DNA from 3 places in the Parvimonas parva genome. Region 3 is predicted to be linked to each of the others. Evidence: a T-box and tRNA genes for the amino acid it is inferred to sense, from the RefSeq annotation. Region 3 holds a T-box; the other regions hold tRNA genes.
What was found. The T-box of region 3 lies ahead of ACKTSI_RS04250 (valine--tRNA ligase). A T-box ahead of a tRNA ligase gene usually reads a tRNA of that ligase, here a tRNA-Val.

Region 1: it encodes a tRNA-Val, which carries the amino acid that the T-box ahead of ACKTSI_RS04250 (valine--tRNA ligase) is inferred to sense. The anticodon was not compared.
Region 2: it encodes a tRNA-Val, which carries the amino acid that the T-box ahead of ACKTSI_RS04250 (valine--tRNA ligase) is inferred to sense. The anticodon was not compared.

What each region holds. Positions count from the first base shown of each region.
Region 1 is NZ_AP038371.1:543,908-550,873, reverse strand. Features, by position in the region: gene ACKTSI_RS02915 (gamma-glutamyl-gamma-aminobutyrate hydrolase family protein) at 1-255, opposite strand, end outside; tRNA gene ACKTSI_RS02910 (tRNA-Arg) at 947-1,023, opposite strand; tRNA gene ACKTSI_RS02905 (tRNA-Gly) at 1,057-1,131, opposite strand; tRNA gene ACKTSI_RS02900 (tRNA-Thr) at 1,137-1,212, opposite strand; tRNA gene ACKTSI_RS02895 (tRNA-Asp) at 1,221-1,297, opposite strand; tRNA gene ACKTSI_RS02890 (tRNA-Val) at 1,303-1,378, opposite strand; tRNA gene ACKTSI_RS02885 (tRNA-Met) at 1,577-1,653, opposite strand; tRNA gene ACKTSI_RS02880 (tRNA-Glu) at 1,661-1,735, opposite strand; tRNA gene ACKTSI_RS02875 (tRNA-Leu) at 1,744-1,832, opposite strand; tRNA gene ACKTSI_RS02870 (tRNA-Asn) at 1,838-1,912, opposite strand; rRNA gene rrf (5S ribosomal RNA) at 1,913-2,028, opposite strand; rRNA gene rrf (5S ribosomal RNA) at 2,467-2,582, opposite strand; rRNA gene ACKTSI_RS02855 (23S ribosomal RNA) at 2,639-5,540, opposite strand; tRNA gene ACKTSI_RS02850 (tRNA-Ala) at 5,574-5,649, opposite strand; rRNA gene ACKTSI_RS02845 (16S ribosomal RNA) at 5,950-6,966, opposite strand, start outside.
Region 2 is NZ_AP038371.1:1,227,382-1,234,347, forward strand. Features, by position in the region: gene ACKTSI_RS06060 (AraC family transcriptional regulator) at 348-1,604, shown strand; gene ACKTSI_RS06065 (HTH domain-containing protein) at 1,644-1,820, opposite strand; tRNA gene ACKTSI_RS06070 (tRNA-Phe) at 1,960-2,035, opposite strand; tRNA gene ACKTSI_RS06075 (tRNA-Trp) at 2,245-2,318, opposite strand; tRNA gene ACKTSI_RS06080 (tRNA-Ile) at 2,392-2,468, opposite strand; tRNA gene ACKTSI_RS06085 (tRNA-Ser) at 2,476-2,566, opposite strand; tRNA gene ACKTSI_RS06090 (tRNA-Ser) at 2,571-2,659, opposite strand; tRNA gene ACKTSI_RS06095 (tRNA-Lys) at 2,665-2,740, opposite strand; tRNA gene ACKTSI_RS06100 (tRNA-Gln) at 2,748-2,824, opposite strand; tRNA gene ACKTSI_RS06105 (tRNA-Arg) at 2,830-2,906, opposite strand; tRNA gene ACKTSI_RS06110 (tRNA-Gly) at 2,911-2,984, opposite strand; tRNA gene ACKTSI_RS06115 (tRNA-Tyr) at 3,024-3,108, opposite strand; tRNA gene ACKTSI_RS06120 (tRNA-Thr) at 3,132-3,207, opposite strand; tRNA gene ACKTSI_RS06125 (tRNA-Asp) at 3,212-3,288, opposite strand; tRNA gene ACKTSI_RS06130 (tRNA-Val) at 3,294-3,369, opposite strand; tRNA gene ACKTSI_RS06135 (tRNA-Glu) at 3,418-3,492, opposite strand; gene tsaD (tRNA (adenosine(37)-N6)-threonylcarbamoyltransferase complex transferase subunit TsaD) at 3,690-4,700, opposite strand; gene rimI (ribosomal protein S18-alanine N-acetyltransferase) at 4,700-5,131, opposite strand; gene tsaB (tRNA (adenosine(37)-N6)-threonylcarbamoyltransferase complex dimerization subunit type 1 TsaB) at 5,133-5,819, opposite strand; gene tsaE (tRNA (adenosine(37)-N6)-threonylcarbamoyltransferase complex ATPase subunit type 1 TsaE) at 5,819-6,268, opposite strand; gene ACKTSI_RS06160 (leucine-rich repeat domain-containing protein) at 6,517-6,966, opposite strand, start outside.
Region 3 is NZ_AP038371.1:842,111-849,076, reverse strand. Features, by position in the region: gene grdD (glycine/sarcosine/betaine reductase complex component C subunit alpha) at 1-204, shown strand, start outside; gene ahpC (alkyl hydroperoxide reductase subunit C) at 311-874, shown strand; gene ACKTSI_RS04255 (ClbS/DfsB family four-helix bundle protein) at 1,375-1,917, shown strand; T-box leader at 2,008-2,191, shown strand; gene ACKTSI_RS04250 (valine--tRNA ligase) at 2,263-4,890, shown strand; gene ACKTSI_RS04245 (hypothetical protein) at 4,899-5,093, shown strand; gene hpt (hypoxanthine phosphoribosyltransferase) at 5,071-5,592, shown strand; gene ACKTSI_RS04235 (class I SAM-dependent DNA methyltransferase) at 5,594-6,343, shown strand; gene ACKTSI_RS04230 (DUF819 domain-containing protein) at 6,424-6,966, shown strand, end outside.

The DNA of each region.
Region 1 (6,966 bases), 300 kb from region 3:
AATTTTTAACATAGGGTCTTCTCCGTAGTAATAAGGGTTTACATCATGTCCTCCAGACAAAATAATCCCATCAACTTTTTCTACCATTTCTCTTGTAGCCTCTAAATCTTCATTGAATGGTATAATAAAAGGAATAGCACCAGCTCTTAATACAGCTTCAACATAGTCTTGATTAACATAAGACCTTCTATATCCAGAAAAGGCATTACCTTTATTAATTAAAATACTCCCTGAAATTCCAATAACTGGTTTCATAAAATACCTCCTAAAATAGTGTCTTGACAATTATATCATCAAAAACAAAAAAAATCAATATAAAAATAACTTTAATTCATAAATTAATGTATTAAATTTTCTTATCAATTAGCATTAATAAGTATTTATCATTACAAAAATATGAAAAATAATTTTTTAAATAGAATTTCAAAATAAAATATTATTAAGTTAAACTAAAAAATAATACTTATTAAAAGTTTACAAAAATTTAATAAATTGTCAGTGAGATAAATATATCCAATTAAATCAAAAAATTAAATTTATATAAATTTAAATAATTACTAAAGTGCCATCTATATGATAAATAAAAAAACTGAGGAATATTACTCTCCTCAATCTTAGTTATTAAAAGATATTTTAATTTAATAATTTATAAATCACTTATTTTTATATGTAAAAATCCTACAATTATCAATGAATATTTTAAGTTTTCAATCAGTAAATACCCTAATATACCACCAATGATAAAAAATAATATAGATAAAAGATAAAATTTAATTTTCCATACATCTTCTCTATATAGTTTAAGATATTCTCCAAAAGTAAATCCGGCATCTGTTAGATAACCGTTATATGACTACTCCTAACCAGCACTTATTTATATGTAATGAACATAGCGTTCTGCATAATATAAAAAAAACAACTACTTAATACTAAGATAGTTGTCTTTTGGCGTGCCATAGAGGATTCGAACCCCTGGCCTTTTGGTCCGTAGCCAAACGCTCTATCCAGCTGAGCTAATGGCACATAACAGAAAACTCAGAATAAATTCTGAGTTCTTGGAGCGGAAGACGAGATTCGAACTCGCGACCCTCGCCTTGGCAAGGCGATGCTCTACCACTGAGCCACTCCCGCATATATGGAGCTGGTGGGAGGACTTGAACCCCTAACCTACTGATTACAAGTCAGTTGCTCTACCAATTGAGCTACACCAGCATAATTGTTGGCGACCTGGATGGGACTCGAACCCACGACCTCTAGCGTGACAGGCTAGCATTCTAACCAACTGAACTACCAGGCCGTATTTGGTGGGCACAATAGGGCTCGAACCTATGACCCCCTGCTTGTAAGGCAGATGCTCTCCCAACTGAGCTATGCGCCCAAATATAACCTACATTTAATATGTATAATCTAAGATTATAAATCTTCAAAGTTTTCTCAGTTCTTCGTTTTCTACGAAAACTAGACTAAGTATCTTCGGACTCAACTTCGACTACGTCTTGTTTCATCTCGAATTCAACTTATCCCAACTGAGCTATGCGCCCAAATAAGTCCTAATATCCTAATAAAGATAAAAAAATGGTAGCGGAGAAGGGATTTGAACCCCTGACACTGCGGGTATGAACCGCATGCTCTAGCCAACTGAGCTACTCCGCCACATAAATGGTGACCCCACCGGGATTCGAACCCGGGTTACCGCCGTGAAAGGGCGATGTCTTAACCGCTTGACCATGGGGCCTAAATAATTGGTGCCGAGGACCGGAATCGAACCGGTACGATGAGTTAACATCGCAGGATTTTAAGTCCTGTGCGTCTGCCAGTTCCGCCACCCCGGCACAATTGGCTCCCAGGGTGGGGCTCGAACCCACAACCTACCGGTTAACAGCCGGGTGCTCCACCATTGAGCTACCTAGGAGTTTGGCTGTTTTCTAATCTCCCAATACGAAATGTATTAGTACCTTCGACGTTTAGGAGCTTGACTTCCGTGTTCGAGATGGGAACGGGTATATCCTCCTAGCTATCACAACCATACTTTTTTATTTAATTTTGCTGTTAAGCTCTGAGCTTTCGCAGTCGAAACTTACAATTTTTAAAAATTTCATATTTAAAAATTGAGTTTCTTTGCATCTGACCTACGACGCAATCATAGATTGCTGTTAGGTCATTAACTTCCGTGTTCGAGATGGGAACGGGTATATCCTCCTAGCTGTCACAGCCATACTTTTTTATTTAATTTTACTGTCAAGCTCTGAGCTTTCGCAGTCGAAACTTACAATTTTTAAAAATTTCATAATTAAAAATTGAGTTTCTTTGCATCTGACCTACGACGCAATCATAGATTGCTGTTAGGTCATTAACTTCTGTGTTCGAGATGGGAACAGGTGTATCCTCTTAAGCTTTCCGTAGCATACAACAAATATAAAATTATAATTGTTCAAATAAACAAAAAACCATTCTTTCGAGTGGTTTGTTTGGCTGTTTTCTAATCTTCCAATACGAAATGTATTAGTACCTTCGACGTTTAGGAGCTTGACTTCCGTGTTCGAGATGGGAACGGGTATATCCTCCTAGCTATCACAGCCATACTTTTTTATTTTGTAATATATTTCATTGAAATCCTCTAATTAAAGAGTATATATTTCTGGTCAAGCTTTCGATTTATTAGTATCAGTTAGCTTTGATGTTGCCACCTTTACACCTCTGACCTATCTACGACATTTTCTGTATCGAATCTCTCTTGTATTTCTACAACAGGAAATCTCATCTTGAGGGGGGCTTCGTGCTTAGATGCCTTCAGCACTTATCCCTTCCAGACTTAGCTATTCAGCATTACCATTGGCATGATAACTGATACACCAGCGGTCTGTCCATCCCGGTCCTCTCGTACTAAGGACAGCTCCTCTCAAATTTCCTACGCCCACGATGGATAGGGACCGAACTGTCTCACGACGTTCTGAACCCAGCTCGCGTGCCTCTTTAATGGGCGAACAGCCCAACCCTTGGGACCTACTCCAGCCCCAGGATGAGACGAGCCGACATCGAGGTGCCAAACCTCCCCGTCGATGTGAACTCTTGGGGGAGATAAGCCTGTTATCCCCGGGGTAGCTTTTATCCGTTGAGCGATGGCCCTTCCACTCGGTACCACCGGATCACTAAGTCCTAGTTTCCTATCTGCTCCACTTGTTGGTGTCGCAGTTAAGCTCCCTTTTGCCTTTGCACTCTTAGAATGATTTCCATCCATTCTGAGGGAACCTTTGAACGCCTCCGTTACTCTTTAGGAGGCGACCGCCCCAGTCAAACTGCCCAACTGACAGTGTCCCTGTACTCGATTCAGAGTACCAGGTTAGAAATTTAGTATCAAAAGGGTGGTATCCCAACAACGACTCCACGAAAACTGACGCTCTCGCTTCTTTGTCTCCCACCTATCCTGTACATTTAATACCAAATTCCAATGCCAGCCTACAGTAAAGCTCCACGGGGTCTTTCCGTCCTATCGTGGGTAAGTCGCATCTTCACGACTACTACAATTTCACCGGATCCTTTGTTGAGACAGTGCCCAAATCATTACACCTTTCGTGCGGGTCGGAACTTACCCGACAAGGAATTTCGCTACCTTAGGACCGTTATAGTTACGGCCGCCGTTTACTGGGGCTTAAGTTCTATGCTTCGATTGCTCTAACATTTCCCCTTAACCTTCCAGCACCGGGCAGGTGTCAGCTCCTATACTTCATCTTTCGATTTAGCAGAAACTTGTGTTTTTGGTAAACAGTTGCTTGGGCCTATTCTCTGCGACCACTCTATGCTCTATCCGTTTGAATTTCACATCTAATGGTACCCCTTCTCCCGAAGTTACGGGGTCATTTTGCCGAGTTCCTTAACAAAGGTTCTTCCGCGCGTCTTAGGATTCTCTCCTTGCCTACCTGTGTCGGTTTTGGTACGGGTATCTTCTCACTCAATAGTACCTTTTCTTGGCAGTTTGGAATCTGTTGCTTCACTACTCATTTTTCGCTCCCCATCACATCTCGATATTAAGATTAGGGATTTGCCTCTAATCTCTATCTACTTGCTTAGACGTGCTCTACCATTCACACGCTCAACATATCCTCCTGCGTCAGTACATCTCTCAAACATTCAAAGATAGTACAGGAATCTCAACCTGTTGTCCATCGCTTACGCTTTTCAGCCTGGGCTTAGGTCCCGACTTACCCTGAGAGGACGAGCCTTCCTCAGGAATCCTTAGGCTTTCGACGGGCAGGATTCTCACCTGCCTTTTCGCTACTCATGCCAGCATTCTCTCTTCTGTAAAGTCCACTTCGTCTTCCAACTTAGCTTCACCCCTTACACAATGCTCCTCTACCACTAATTTACATTAGTCCACAGCTTCGGTATTAGATTTTAGCCCCGTTCATTTTCGGCGCTCTACCACTTGACCAGTGAGCTATTACGCACTCTTTAAATGTATGGCTGCTTCTAAGCCAACATCCTGGTTGTCTAAGTAGTAAAACATCCTTTACCACTTAATCTATATTTAGGGACCTTAGCTGGTGGTCTGGGCTCTTTCCCTTTTGACTATGAAGCTTATCCCACATAGTCTGACTCCCAATCATCATTTATCAGGTATTCGGAGTTTGATAACTTTCGGTAATGTCTAACACCCCTACGGTATTCAGTGCTCTACCCCCTGTAAACTAAATTGAGGCTAGCCCTAAAGCTATTTCGAGGAGAACCAGCTATCTCCAAGTTCGATTGGCTTTTCACCCCTATCCACAAGTCATCCGATAACTTTTAAACGTTACCCGGTTCGGTCCTCCATGAAATTTTACTTTCACTTCAACCTGCTCATGGATAGATCACCTGGTTTCGGGTCTATGGCATACGACTTATTCGCCCTATTCAGACTCGGTTTCCCTACGGCTCCGTAACTTCATTACTTAACCTTGCCGCACACCATAACTCGCTGGCCCGTTCTACAAAAAGTACGATATCATCTCTCTATAAGACTCTATCTGCTTGTAGGCATAAGGTTTCAGGTTCTATTTCACTCCCCTCCCGGGGTTCTTTTCACCTTTCCCTCACGGTACTATTCTCTATCGGTCACTGAGTAGTATTTAGCCTTAGGGGGTGGTCCCCCCATATTCACACAGGATTTCTCGTGTCCCATGCTACTCTTTCTAAGTCAGATATTAATCAATTTCGTTTACAAGACTTTCACTTTCTTCGGTTGGCCTTCCCAGACCATTCTACTATCAATCTTTATCCTTAACTTAATTTGGGCTCTTTCCATTTCGCTCGCCGCTACTTTGAAAATCGAATTTTTTCTTTCTTTTCGTCTGGCTACTTAGATGTTTCAGTTCACCAACTCTCCCCTCTTATTGCTATGTATTCACAATAAGATACTTGAGGTTTGCTCAAGTAGGTTTCCCCATTCGGACATTCCCGGATTAACAGATATTTGCTCCTCCCCGAGACTTTTCGCAGCTTATCACGTCCTTCTTCGGCTCTCAGTGCCAAGGCATTCACCTTATGCCCTTGGTCGCTTGACCAGAAATATATTACTCTTTAATTTTCAGGTTTCTTGGTGGAGATGAGGAGATTCGAACTCCTGACCCCCTGCTTGCAAGGCAGGTGCTCTCCCAACTGAGCTACACCCCCAAAATATTTTTTTCGATAGTAAAAAATGTTTTGGGGGTCTTGCGTGCCCGACTTTGAAATTTTCAAAAATTTATTTTTGTTAAAATTTCATAGATTGGGTGCACCCCTTCTCCTTGAATGATTATTAACAACTTTATCTTCAGTCATAAAAATCAAACATTAGGATTCTTTTATACTATCATTTTGGTATTCTCTTTTAGTTAGCCTTACAGCTTTTTTGGTTAAAAAAATCGAACCTTAAAAAACAGTGATAAAAAACATTGTTTACTTTTTTGAACTGTCGTTCTTAGTACTCCTTAGAAAGGAGGTGATCCAGCCGCACCTTCCGATACGGCTACCTTGTTACGACTTCACCCCAGTCATTAACCCTACCTTCGACGCCTTCCTCCTTGCGGTTAGATCGGCGGCTTCGGGTATTGCCAACTCCCATGGTGTGACGGGCGGTGTGTACAAGACCCGGGAACGCATTCACCGCGACGTTCTGATTCGCGATTACTAGTAACTCCGACTTCATGTAGGCGAGTTGCAGCCTACAATCCGAACTGAGATTGGCTTTTAGAGTTTTGCTTCACATCACTATGTCGCTTCTCGTTGTACCAACCATTGTAGCACGTGTGTAGCCCAAGACATAAAGGGCATGATGATTTGACGTCATCCCCACCTTCCTCCGATTTATCATCGGCAGTCTCTCCAGAGTCCCCATCCAAAATGCTGGTAACTGAAGATAAGGGTTGCGCTCGTTGCGGGACTTAACCCAACATCTCACGACACGAGCTGACGACAACCATGCACCACCTGTATAGCTGTCCCGAGGGACTTATCAATTTCTCAATAACTCAACTATATGTCAAGCCTTGGTAAGGTTCTTCGCGTTGCTTCGAATTAAACCACATGCTCCGCTACTTGTGCGGGTCCCCGTCAATTCCTTTGAGTTTCAGTGTTGCCACCGTACTCCCCAGGCGGAATGCTTAATGTGTTAACTTCGGCACCGAGGTTTGACCCCCAACACCTAGCATTCATCGTTTACGGCGTGGACTACCAGGGTATCTAATCCTGTTTGCTCCCCACGCTTTCGTACCTGAGCGTCAGTAAAAGTCCAGAAAGTCGCCTTCGCCACCGGTATTCCTCCTAATATCTACGCATTTCACCGCTACACTAGGAATTCCACTTTCCTCTCCTTCACTCAAGTCTATCAGTTTCAAGTGCTTAATGAGGTTAAGCCTCACGCTTTCACACCTGACTTAATAGACCGCCTACGTACCCTTTACGCCCAATAATTCCGGACAACGCTCGCCCCATACGTATTACCGCGGCTGC
Region 2 (6,966 bases), 390 kb from region 3:
AAGGACAAATTAACAAAATAATCTTGTATTAACATACTTTTTTTATAATTAAACATATAAATAACTTTTAAAAAAATATATCTAAAATTAATACTTTTATTCATAAAAACATTATAAAATATATTAATTTCAGACTTATTTTTACTCTAATTTATATATAAATTGTCTTTTATAAAATTAAAACATTTAAATTTAAAGATTTTTATTTAATTAAAAATTCATTTAGAATTATTTATATCATTTTTTACCAAAAAGACATTTTATCAAAATAAGTCTTTACATATAAAGACTTATGATTTATACTAATATAAAAGGAAATTAAAGTACATAAAAATCGGGAGTTAATTATGAATAAACAAAAGGGAATTGAAATACAAAACAGAGCAAATTCATACATAAACGAAGAAAGTATGTATAGTATAGATAGAGAAATAATAACATCAGCAACAAAAGGACTTTTTCACCAATCAGCCAGATTTTTGCTTGTAAAAAAAGGTTTGGCAAAGATAAGAATTCAAAATAATATCTATGAAATAAATGATAAGACCTTAGTTTGTATATTACCTTGGGAATACACCGAAGTTATTGAAGTTTCTAAAACTATTCAGTATTTTATTTTAAAATACAATTTTGACAGCGCAAACAAAATAATAAAATCATTCTACAATGTTGACGCAGAAAATTTAAGTTTAATAAACTCATTCTACGACAATCCCGTAATACAATGTACAGATGAACAATTTAAATATTTTTCAAATATATTTGACTTACTTAGAAATGAATTAGGAGAAGATTCAACGCTTTACGATAAAAATGAAAACCCTATTTCATCAGCATTCGTCTTAAATAAAATAATAGACCTTATAATCACTTATAGAAGAATACAAGACGAAGATACTAAAAAAATAAAAAGAATCGACGAAAAATTTGATAAAATAAATATTTTTAGGTATATACATGCCCATTTAAGCGAAAAGCTTACAATTTCTCTTATTTCAAAATTATTTTTTACAAGCGAATCGACAATAAACAGATATATAAAAGAAACAACCGGTCTTTCTTTCAATACACTCATAAATGAAATGAGAGTCGGAAAAACTATGGATATGTTGCTTTATACCGACCTTGATATAGAAGAAATCGCAGAGATAACAGGTTTTTCAGACCGTTCACATCTATCAAAAGTATTTACGGCAAGAACAGGACAAAATCCTAATAAATACAGACAAACATTTCATAAAATATCACAAATTTGCCAAATAGAAAACACCAGAAAATTTTATAGAATATTAAACTATATCGTAAAAAATTCTAGTGATGATTTGGACATGGATAATATATGTAAAGACTTTTCTATTTCCTTAATAGAATTAAACAGATTATTCATATACTATGTAGAAAAAAATTTCAAAAACTTTTTGAATTTTGTTAGAATAAACAAATCCACAAAACTATTACTGGAAACAAATATGCAAATAACAGATATTGCATTTGAAGTTGGATACAATACAGTTAAAACATTTAACAGAAACTTTTTAAAATTCCAAAAAATATTACCAACAGAATTTAGAAAAAATTTACAACTACAAAACAAAGACATTTAAAAAGCTGTGTTTAAAAACACAGCTTTAGTTACGCAATTTTTACTTTTCAACAGAATAATAACATCTCTTTGGTGAAATTATTTTTTCTTCTGATTTTAATTTTTTTAAAACCTTATCTACATCAGATTTATCTACGCCTAATTTTTCAGCAATTTCTCCACCCTTAAGAGGTTCTGAAGATTTTAATAATTCAATAATTTTTTCATTTAATTCCATTTTTATATCTCCTTTAATTTTATGATATATTTTTACCCCAAAACAATTAAAATTCAACAATTCTAAAAATGAATAAAAAAAATCCTGCAATTGCAGGAAAAAAATAGCAACCCATAACAGACGTATCGAATTACAGGTCTGGTGCCCAGAGGCGGAATCGAACCACCGACACGAGGATTTTCAGTCCTCTGCTCTACCGACTGAGCTATCTGGGCATATAACACTCATTTTGTTTTTTCTAAAAAATTATTCTGTTTTAAATTTATATCATTTCTTACGATAGCTCATTCTCTCGTGCTTCGCACTAGACTAAGATATTAACTCAAAATATCTTCGATTTCATCTCGATATTTTGGTTACTCTCTTATACCGACTTCTCGCTATCTGGATATATTAATTATTAAATTTCAAGTCTTTATGTAAATGGCAGGGGTAGAAGGAATCGAACCCTCACCAGCGGTTTTGGAGACCGACATTCTACCGTTAAACTATACCCCTACAATATTAAATCCTTTATTTTAGCTCTATAAAATAATAGATATTTCTAAAATAGAAATATCTTGAGATAATTTGGTGGGCCTTCAGGGACTTGAACCCGGGACCTACCGGTTATGAGCCGGGCGCTCTAACCAACTGAGCTAAAGGCCCAAATTATTGGCGGAGAAAGAGGGATTTGAACCCTCGCATCCCGTAAAGGATCTACTCCCTTAGCAGGGGAGCCTCTTCAGCCACTTGAGTATTTCTCCATTGTGGCGGAGAGGGTGGGATTCGAACCCACGTGGGCTTGCACCCAAACGGTTTTCAAGACCGCCTCGTTATGACCACTTCGATACCTCTCCATGAATGGTGATCCATCGGGGATTCGAACCCCGGACACCCTGATTAAAAGTCAGGTGCTCTACCGACTGAGCTAATGAATCATAAAATTGGCTGGGGTAGCAGGACTCGAACCTGCGGAATGCTAGAGTCAAAGTCTAGTGCCTTACCGACTTGGCTATACCCCAAAGGTTGGCGCACCTAAGAGGATTCGAACCTCTGGCACACGGATTAGAAGTCCGTTGCTCTATCCAGCTGAGCTATAGGTGCAAAATGGAGCGGGTGAAGGGAATCGAACCCTCGCAACCAGCTTGGAAGGCTGGGGCTCTACCACTGAGCTACACCCGCATATACTCTCAAACTTTATGGTCTTAACAAATATTTAATTGGTGGAGGAGAGTGGATTCGAACCACTGAAAGCGCAGCTAACGGATTTACAGTCCGTCCCCTTTGGCCACTCGGGAACTCCTCCATAAAATCTACTATAAAGTAGATTGGAGCTGGTGGGAGGACTTGAACCCCTAACCTACTGATTACAAGTCAGTTGCTCTACCAATTGAGCTACACCAGCATATTGGCGACCTGGATGGGACTCGAACCCACGACCTCTAGCGTGACAGGCTAGCATTCTAACCAACTGAACTACCAGGCCATATTTGGTGGGCACAATAGGGCTCGAACCTATGACCCCCTGCTTGTAAGGCAGATGCTCTCCCAACTGAGCTATGCGCCCAAATAAAAACCAATAAACCAATTAAAATATTAAATTGTAAAAACAAAGTGGTGACCCCACCGGGATTCGAACCCGGGTTACCGCCGTGAAAGGGCGATGTCTTAACCGCTTGACCATGGGGCCTTATCAATCAATCTCTGTTAAAATCGACTGCCTAATTATTATACATCATAACTTTTAACTTGTCAACACTTTTTAAAAAGTTTTTTTGATTTTTTTATCAATTACTTTCCGAAAAGCATCTCTCAAACAGTTACTTGGATATTATACACTTTATTTTTTTAGTTGTCAATACTTTTTTTAGAATTTTAAAAAATTTTTTAAAGTTCTAAATTCGGCTCAACATTTAATGTCAAATCACTTCTAGTTCCTGATATATACTCATAATAACCTGATGATGCAATCATAGCTGCATTGTCTGTACACAATATTTTATCAGGAAAATATGATTTAAAATTATTTTTTTTACACATTTTTTGTATTTCTTCCCTAAGTGTATTGTTTGCAGAAACTCCTCCGGATACAACAACTGTATCTAAATTTTTCTCTTTTAATAACTTCTCAGTCTTATAAATTAAAACGTCAAAAACCGCTCTTTGAAAACTTGCACATACATCTTCTTTTGAAATTTCTTCACCTTTTTGTCTTTTGCTATTCAAATAGTTTAATACTGCCGTTTTAAGTCCACTAAAACTGAAATTATAGCTGTCTTTATCTAACATTACCCGTGGAAAATCTATCGCATTTTCATTTCCAAGTTTAGCAAGTCTTTCAACTTCAGGACCTCCTGGATAATTCATACCAAGGCATCTTGCAACTTTGTCATAAGCCTCTCCACAAGCATCATCAATAGTTTTTCCAACAACTTCCATATCATTATAATCTTTAACATCTACTAAATAAGTATGTCCACCTGAAACTAAAAGGCAAATGAACGGAGGTTCCAATTCCTTATGAGTTATAAAAGTTGCACAAATATGCCCTTTCATATGATTAACTCCAATTAAAGGTTTTTTAGTTGCATAAGACAGAGCCTTCGCCTCTGAAATTCCAACAAGCAAAGCTCCAACAAGTCCCGGACCTTTTGTTACAGCTATGGCATCAACATCATTTAAAGTCATATTCGCTTTTTCTAAAGATTCTTTAACTATATTATTAATCGCCTCTAAATGCATTCTACTTGCAACCTCAGGAACAACTCCTCCAAATCTCTTATGCATATCTATTTGGGAAGAAATCACATTAGAAATAACCTCTCTCCCATTTTTCACAATGGCAACACTGGTTTCATCACAACTGCTTTCTATCGCCATAATCTTAACATCATTCATTACACTACCTCTTTTATCATCATATATCCATTTTCTTTTGGATTACTATAATAATCAACAATTTTTCTAATATTTACAAATCCACATTTTTCATACAATTTAATAGCCGGAATATTGCTTTCTCTAACTTCAAGAAAAATCTTTTTTACATTACACCTTAATTCTTCTATAAAAAACTCCATAATTTTAAAGGCTATCTGTTTTTTTCTAAAATCTTTAGACACAACTATTTTATAAACCTCTGCCTCGTCTAAAACACAATTAAATAGAATATATCCTACTATTTTTCCGTAATTTTCTGCAACTATAACTTTTTTACTTTCAATATATTCCAAATAAAACTTTTCATCAAAATTATTCGAAAAATTTTCTTCATCTAATAACAAAATATCCGAAATATCATTTGAATTTGCATATCTATATAAAATCATCTTATTTTTGCCTATTCTCCAAATCCCTTTGTGCCTGTGAAAGTCTTACATATTCAGGGCTAAGAGTAAAACAGTCTGAAATTTCTCCACTTTCAAATTTTTGTTTTCCAATAACACAAGCATTCCTTGAAATGCAACTGTTTAAACAAGCAGGTGCTATTTCAAAATTTTTGTTTTCCAAAATTCTATCTTTATATAAATTTATACAATCCCCTACAAAAACAAATTTTTCATTTTTATCAGAAAATTCCTCCAAAAGTTCATCAATAGTTAAAAGTGCAGGAGGTTCAATATTTTTATTACAAACACCCTCGTAAACACCATAATAAACTCTCTCCCCTCTAGCATCAATCAAAGGAATTTTCTTTTTATCCGAAAAAACTCCAAAAGAAAGAGCCTCAAGCGTATTAACAGCTACTATCGGCTTGTTTAAAGACATAGCAAGTGCTTTTATCGTAGTAACGCCTATTCTGATACCCGTAAAAGAACCGGGACCCGTAACTGCTACAAACAAATCTATCTCTTCTATATCCATATTCAATTTTTTAAGCATTTCATCAACCATAACAAGTAAAATTTCATTATGACTCATACTTTGACTTATACTAAAATCTCCAACAACAAAATCATCTTCCATAACAGCACAAGAGCTGTGAGTTGTTGAAGTATCTATCGCTAAAATTTTCATTACAATTCCTCTATAATTTCTAATTCTCTTTTATTATTTCCTTTAATTACAATTTTTCTTGAATTCTCAGAAATTTTTAAAATTTCAACCTCGACCAAATTTTTAGGTAATAAATATCCTGCCTTTTCCGCCCATTCTATTACTGTAATCCCATCAGGATAAAAATAATTTTCATAATCTATCTGATAAAGTTCCTCCGGAAAATCAATTCTATATAAATCCATATGATTAAACTCAAACTTTCCGTAATACATATTGACCAAGTTAAAAGTCGGTGAAGTTATGTCCTCATTTATACCCAAACTTTCACCTAAAAATTTAGTAAAAGTAGTTTTACCCGCTCCTAAATCTCCAACCAAAGAGATTACATCGCCCTTTTTTAATGTTTTTGAAAATCTTTTAGAAAAATTATTACATTCTTCCAAAGAATTTAAAACTATTTCAAACAAATTCTTCCTCCTAAAACTAAAACATAAATTACATTTTATTATATCATAATTCCTTTTTGATTATTCTTTTATGGTAATTACTATGAAATAATTACAGCTTTATCATAAGTCATAAATCCATAATTATTATATCATAATCTATTTTTGATAATTAAATTAATGTAATTATTATATCACAAAAACAACTTTAATAACAGTTTAAAGCACATAAAAAGGAGATTTTTCAATCTCCTTTTTGCCCAAAACTATTACTCAGAAATATTAATTTTTAAAACAACTTTTCCTGAAACAGTTGCAGGTTGTTTGTAATTTTTATTACCAAACATATGTTCATAATTTTCAGCAATTATTTCATAAACTTCTTCAAATTTATTTTTATCTTGAACTTTAATCTTTATTTTGTTTTCATTAAAAATCAAATTGTTGTTTTTAATTATTTCTTCTTCGTTTACATTTTCTCCATCAAATTCTTCTATGACTTTGTTTTCCCAATCTTTTAACGGATTATCTATTTCTATAAAGCCATCTTTTATTTCGGTTTTTTTAACATTCACCGGAATTTCTAACTTTTCAAAACGAAACATTCTTGCTTTATCTTCGTCTTCAGTAGCATCTACTTCATATCTTATGGCAAATTTTTTCATCCACTCAAAATCATCTTTTGAAATTTTATCTACAAACAAAGTATTTATTCCTTC
Region 3 (6,966 bases):
ATTAAATGTCCTGCTGAAGAACAAGCTACTGCTACTATTGGTGGAATTGATATTCTTGAACTTGAAGATGCTAAGGTTGCTTTATGGAAAAACAATATATTTGCTAAGACTGGAATGGGTTGTACTGGACCTGTTGTAATGGTTAACGATGCAAATCTTGAAAAATCTAAAGAAATTTTAGCTAAAGAAGGATATATTGGTTAATATAAAAAATTAAAGAGAGCTTTTGCTCTCTTTTTTGTTTAGACTTTTTAAAAAGTGGTATAAATATATTGTCTTAATAGAAAGGCAAATATAGGAGGTAAAGAATATGAGTTTAATCGGAAAGAAAATTGAAGAATTTAATGTTCCTGCATATTATGATGGGGATTTAATAACTGTAACAGACAAAGATTTAGAAGGTAAATGGAGTGTTTTCTTCTTCTATCCAGGAGATTTTACATTTGTATGTCCAACTGAATTAGAAGATTTAGCATTAAGCTATGATAAATTTAAAGCAATTGGTTGTGAAATTTATTCAGTATCTACTGACTCTGAATTTGTTCACAAAGCATGGTGGGATGCATCTGAAACTATCAGAAAAATCCAATATCCAATGATTTCAGATAGAGCATTAGCTTTATCAGAACAATTTGGTGTTTTAATTGAAGGAGAAGGACAAGCATTAAGGGGAACTTTCGTAATAAATCCTCAAGGTGAAATAGTTCTTTATGAAGTAAATGCTAACGGAATTGGTAGAAATGCTAAAGAATTATTAAGAAAAGTTCAAGCAGCTCAATTCGTTGCTAAACATGGTGATAAAGTTTGTCCAGCAAGATGGGAACCAGGCGATGACACTTTAACTCCAGGATTAGATTTAGTTGGTAAAATTTAATTAAAGATATTTAGACTAGAAAGAAATTTCTAGTCTTTTTTATAACAAAAGGCTATATTATCATTTTCTAATGAAAATATAGCCTTTTATCTTAAAAGAGCTCTCTTATTGCTTATTTAAAAATTTCTTTACCTTTATCGTTTATATATTTTGAATTTTCACAACCGAAAACATCTAATTGTTGTTGAGCTATTTGTTTTCGTTGTTTTTCTTCAAATAGTTGTTTATCTCTCATGCCTTTAACATACATTTCTAAAAAACATATACATAAAAACGCACAAAAGTAAGAAATATAAAGCAAAGTTTTCTTTTGATTTTTTGTTATTCTATCGTTTTTGATTTAAATTTTGAACGATAAACTAAAAATAATATTATCGCAACAACAAAATAAAATACAGATCCGCAAATGTTATCGGTGTAATTTTCCATAATTAAATCCCCCTAAATTTATTATTATTATGGTATAATTATTTTAATAGTATTTTTAAGGAGTGATTATAATGCCAAGACCAACTGTTAAAAAAGATTTAATTGAACTTGCTAATTCAAATTATGAAAAATTAAATTTATTAATTTCAAATTTAACTGATGAGGAATTAAATACGATTTTTGATTTTTCAAAAGAAGAAAAAAAGAAAGAGGCTCATTGGAAAAGAGATAAAAATCTTAGAGATGTTTTAATTCATCTTTATGAATGGCATAAACTTGTTTTAGACTGGGTTAAATCTAATTTAAATGGAATAGAAAAAACATTTATTCCTGCCCCATATAATTGGAAAACTTATGGAGATATGAATATTGAATTTTGGGAAAAGCATCAAAATACTTCGTTAAAAGATGCAAAGGATATGTTAGATAATTCTCATAAGAAAGTAATTAAATTAGTAGAAAATTTTACCGATGAAGAGTTATTTTATAAAGGCGTGTATAAATGGGTTGGTGGAAGTACACTTGGTTCATATTTTATTAGTTCAACTTCAAGTCATTATGATTGGGCTATTAAGAAATTAAAAGCTCATATAAAAATTTGTAAAAACAAATAATTTCAAGTTGAAAAAGCAATCTTTTTTATTGATATTTAATTGTTTTCGTGATATAATATACCTAATATTTTTATGTAAGTATAAAATTAAATATAGGCGTAGAAAAGAGGAGTAACTTAAAAGAAATTTTTAGAGAGAATTTGTTTGGTGAAAAAATTCAATTTGTTTTTTGTGAAGGTAGCTTTTTAGTTTTGAAAAACGGGTAATTTCGTTATAAATTTAGAGAGTCATTTTTATGAAAATTAGGTGGTACCGCGATAACTTCGTCCTATATGTTGGACGAAGTTTTTTTATAATTAAATTGCTTAGATATATTTAATTTTTACATTATTTTTAGGAGGTTTTATGAAAAATTTAGAAAAAACTTATAATCCAAAAGATTTTGAAAAGAAAATTTATGATAATTGGATAAAAGATGAAGATTTTACTGCAAGAATAAATCCGGATAAAAAACCATATACTATTGTTATGCCACCTCCAAATGTAACTGGAAATTTACATTTAGGACATGCTCTTAACAATACTATTCAAGATATTTTGATTCGTTGGAAGAGAATGAGTGGATATGAATCACTTTGGGTTCCGGGAACTGACCATGCGTCTATTTCAACTGAGGCAAAAGTTGTTGAAAAAATTAAAAAAGATGGAAATTCCAAAGAAAAATTAGGAAGAGATGGTTTCTTAAAAGAGGCTTGGGATTGGACTGAAAAATATGGTGGAAATATTAAGAACCAATTAAAAACTTTAGGTGTTTCTTGTGATTGGTCAAGAGATGCATTCACTCTAGATGATAATTTATCAAAGGCTGTTGAAGAAGTTTTTATAAAAATGTATGATGCAGGATTGATTTATAGAGGAGATAGAATTGTAAACTGGTGTTGTAATTGTGGAACTGCCATTTCAGATGCTGAGGTTGAACATGTTGATGAAGATGGACATTTTTATCATATTAAATATTTCTTTAAGGATAGTGATGAATATTTAACTATTGCTACTACAAGACCTGAAACTATGCTTGGAGACCTTGCCGTTGCAGTTCATCCTGATGATGAAAGATATAAGGATAAAGTTGGTAAGACTTTAATTTTACCTATTTTAAATATAGAAATTCCTTTGATTGCAGATGAATATGTTGATATGGAATTTGGAACTGGTTGTGTAAAGATTACTCCTTCTCATGACCCTAATGACTTTGAAGTTGGTAGTAGGCATAATTTAGGACAAAAACTTATAATGGACTATGACGGAAAGATTGCTCAAGGTTTTGGAAAATTTTCCGGTATGGAAAGAAAGCTTGCAAGAAAAGAAATTGTAAAAGAACTTGAAGAACGAGGATATTTAATTAAAATAGAGCCACATAATCATGCTGTTGGGCATTGTGAAAGATGTAAAACTACTATTGAACCGATTATCTCAAAGCAATGGTTTGTCAAAATGGAAGAATTGGCAAAGCCAGCTAAACAAGCATATTTAGACGGAAAATTAAATATAATTCCTGAGAGATTTGGAAAAGTTTATATAAATTGGTTAGATAATATCAAAGATTGGTGTATTTCTCGTCAATTGTGGTGGGGACATAGACTTCCTGTGTATTATTGTAAGGAAAGTGGAGATGTTGTTGTAAGTAGAACTGAACCGAAAGAAGAAGGAAAAACTTTTGTTAGAGATGAAGATACTTTAGATACTTGGTTTTCATCAGCGTTATGGCCATTTTCAACTTTGGGTTGGCCTAATGAAACTGAGGACTTAAAATATTTCTTCCCAACAAATACTTTAGTTACCGGTTATGATATTTTATTCTTCTGGGTTATTAGAATGGTGTTCTCAAGTTTATATAATCTTGATGAAGTTCCATTTGAAAATGTGTATTTCACAGGATTGATTAGAGATGAGCTTGGAAGAAAGATGAGCAAGTCTTTAGGTAATGGAATTGACCCACTTGAAATAATTGATAAATATGGTGCTGACGCTTTAAGATTTACATTGGTTGGTGGTAATACTCCGGGTAATGATATGAGATTCTACGAAAAGAGAGTTGAGGCTAATAGAAATTTTGCTAATAAACTTTGGAATGCATCAAGATTTGTTCTTATGAATCTAAATGATGATGAAGAATACAGTATTGATTTTGAAAAATTAGAAATTGAAGATAAATGGATTTTAACAAGATTAAATAGAGCTGTTAAAGAACTAACTGAAAATCTTGAAAAATTTGAATTTGGGTTGGCATCAGCTAAAATTTACGATTTTATATGGAATGAATTCTGTGATTGGTATATTGAATTTTCTAAGACTAGATTATATGGAGATAATGTTGATAAAAAACTTGTTGCTAAATCAGTTTTAGTATATGTTTTAAGTAATATTTTAAAATTATTACACCCATTTATGCCATTTATAACTGAAGAAATTTATTCATTTATGCCTAATGTAAATGAAAAATTAATCAATGCAAGTTTTCCTGTATATGATGAAAAAAGTATGTTTGTACAAGAAGAAACAGAAATCGAAAATTTAATTGAAACAGTTACAGCTATTAGAAATAAGAGAAGTGAAAAGAATATTCCACCTTCAAAGAAATCTGATTTATATTTTGTTTCAAGTAATGAACTTACTAAAGAATACACTAATTCTTTGGAACATTTATATAGATTTTTAGCATCTTGTTCTAAAGTTATAGTAATGGATAAAGATGAAGAAATTGCAAACTCTATGGTTGTAATTTGTAATAATCAAAAGATTTATATTCCTTTAGACGGACTTGTAGATTATGAAAAAGAATTGGAAAAACTAACTGCTGATTTACAAAAATATGAATCTGAAATAAAAAGAGCATCTTCTAAACTTTCAAATGAAAAATTTGTAAATAATGCTCCTGAAAAAGTTGTAAATGAAGAAAAGGAAAAACTTAAAAAGTATCAAAATATATATGATGAAATAAAATCAAGTATTGAAAAAATAAAGAATAATTAGGTGATTTTATGAATATAGATTTTAATGTTATATTTATGACATTTTTAATTGTAATACTCGTTAGTATTCAATACACTTTAAATAAAATATTAATAATTTTAAAAGAAATTAAAGACTCTGAAAAGAAAAAAATCGAATTTGAAAAAAATAATAAAAAAATTCCAAAGGAGGACTATTTTGATGAACAAAAGAGAGGTTACTAGATTTACAAGAGAAGAAATTGCAAGTAAAGTAAAAGAACTTGGAAAACAAATTACAAAAGACTATGAGGGAAAAGAACTTGTTGCTATTGGACTTTTAAGAGGTAGTTTTGTATTTCTTGCAGATTTAGTTAGAGAGATAGATAGACCTATTGTGGTTGATTTTCTAACAACTTCTTCTTATGAAAATTCCGAAATTTCAAGTGGTACAGTTAATATTATTTCAGATATTAGAGAGAATATTGAAGGAAAAGATGTCCTTCTTGTAGATGATATTATGGATTCAGGAAATACTTTAAAAAATGTTAGGGAATATATTTTGACTAAAAAACCGAATAGTGTTAAAACTTGTGTTATGTTGGACAAACCTTGCAGAAGAGAAGTAGATATAGTACCTGATTATTTTGGATATCAAATAGAAGATTGGTTTATAGTTGGATATGGACTTAATTACGGAGATAAGTATAGAAATATTCCATACATTTTTTCTTATGAGGACTAATATGTACGATAAATTTTCTTATATTTATGATGAACTTATGAAAAGGCAAGTGGATTACAATCTACTTGCCTCTAATGTTATCCAAATATGTGATAAGCATAATGTAGAAGTGAAAAATATTTTAGAATGTGGAATGGGTAGTGGGAATTTAACTGAAAAATTTTTAGAAAAAAAAATCTCCGTTGACGGTTTCGATATTTCTGACAATATGTTATCTATTGCTTATGACAAATTGGTTGATTATGAAAATGTTAATATTTTAAAAGGAGATATTAGAACTTTTGTATCAAATAAAAAATATGATTTGATATGTTGCTTTTTTGATGTTTTAAATTATATAAAATCTTTAGATGAAATTGAAATGTTTTTACAAAATTCTAAAAAACAAATGACTGAAGATTCAATTTTAATGTTTGATGTAAATTCAGAATACAAACTAAAAGAATATTTAGCAGATAATACTTTTGTTGTTGAAGAAGATAATGTTTTTTATACTTGGAGAAATTATTTATACAAAAAACATATAGATTTTGAAATAGACTTTTTTGTTAAAAATGAAAAAAATACTTATGAAAGAATAACAGAAAGGCAAAGACAATATATACACTCGGAAAATGATATATCTGAATTAATTAAAAAATGTGGATATGAAATTTTAGAAATTATTGACTTTGAAACTTTTAAAGATATACGTAAAACTTCATATAGAATATTATATGTCTTAAAATTGAAAGATAATGTTAAAAAGTAAGATTTGACAAATAAAACAAATAGGTATATAATGTAGAAGAATGTGAAAAGCATTCCATATATTTTTAAGGAGGTATTTTTATGAGTTTATTCGCTCAAGAAGTGGCAAAACAAAAATATTGGTCACTTATCAAAATCGATAATACTTTAGTATTATTAGCTATTCTATGTGCAATAGCAGCGTTCAGTATTTATCTTGAACAAACTTATAGCTGGGCAGGCAAAATTACAGGTTGTATTTTAGCTTTAGCTTTTACAATGGTTTTATCAAATGCGAAAATTATTCCGGCAGAAGACACAAAGGCATATGATATAGTATGGGGTTGGGTAGTTCCACTTGCTATTCCTATGTTGCTTTTCAAAGCCGATTTAAAGAAGGTTTGGAAAGAGTCTGGTAAAGTATTAGGAATTTATTTACTTAGTGGTCTTGGTACAATCGCTGGTGCATTTGTTGCATTTTTCTTATTAAGGAATTTTATTCCTGAACTTTATAAATTAAGTGCAATGATGGTTGGTACTTATACTGGAGGAAGTCTTAATTTAACTGCTATGGCAGATGCGTTCCCACTAGATGATAAAGGTTTATTAGGTTCTGCAGTTGTAGCTGATAACTTGTTTATGGGA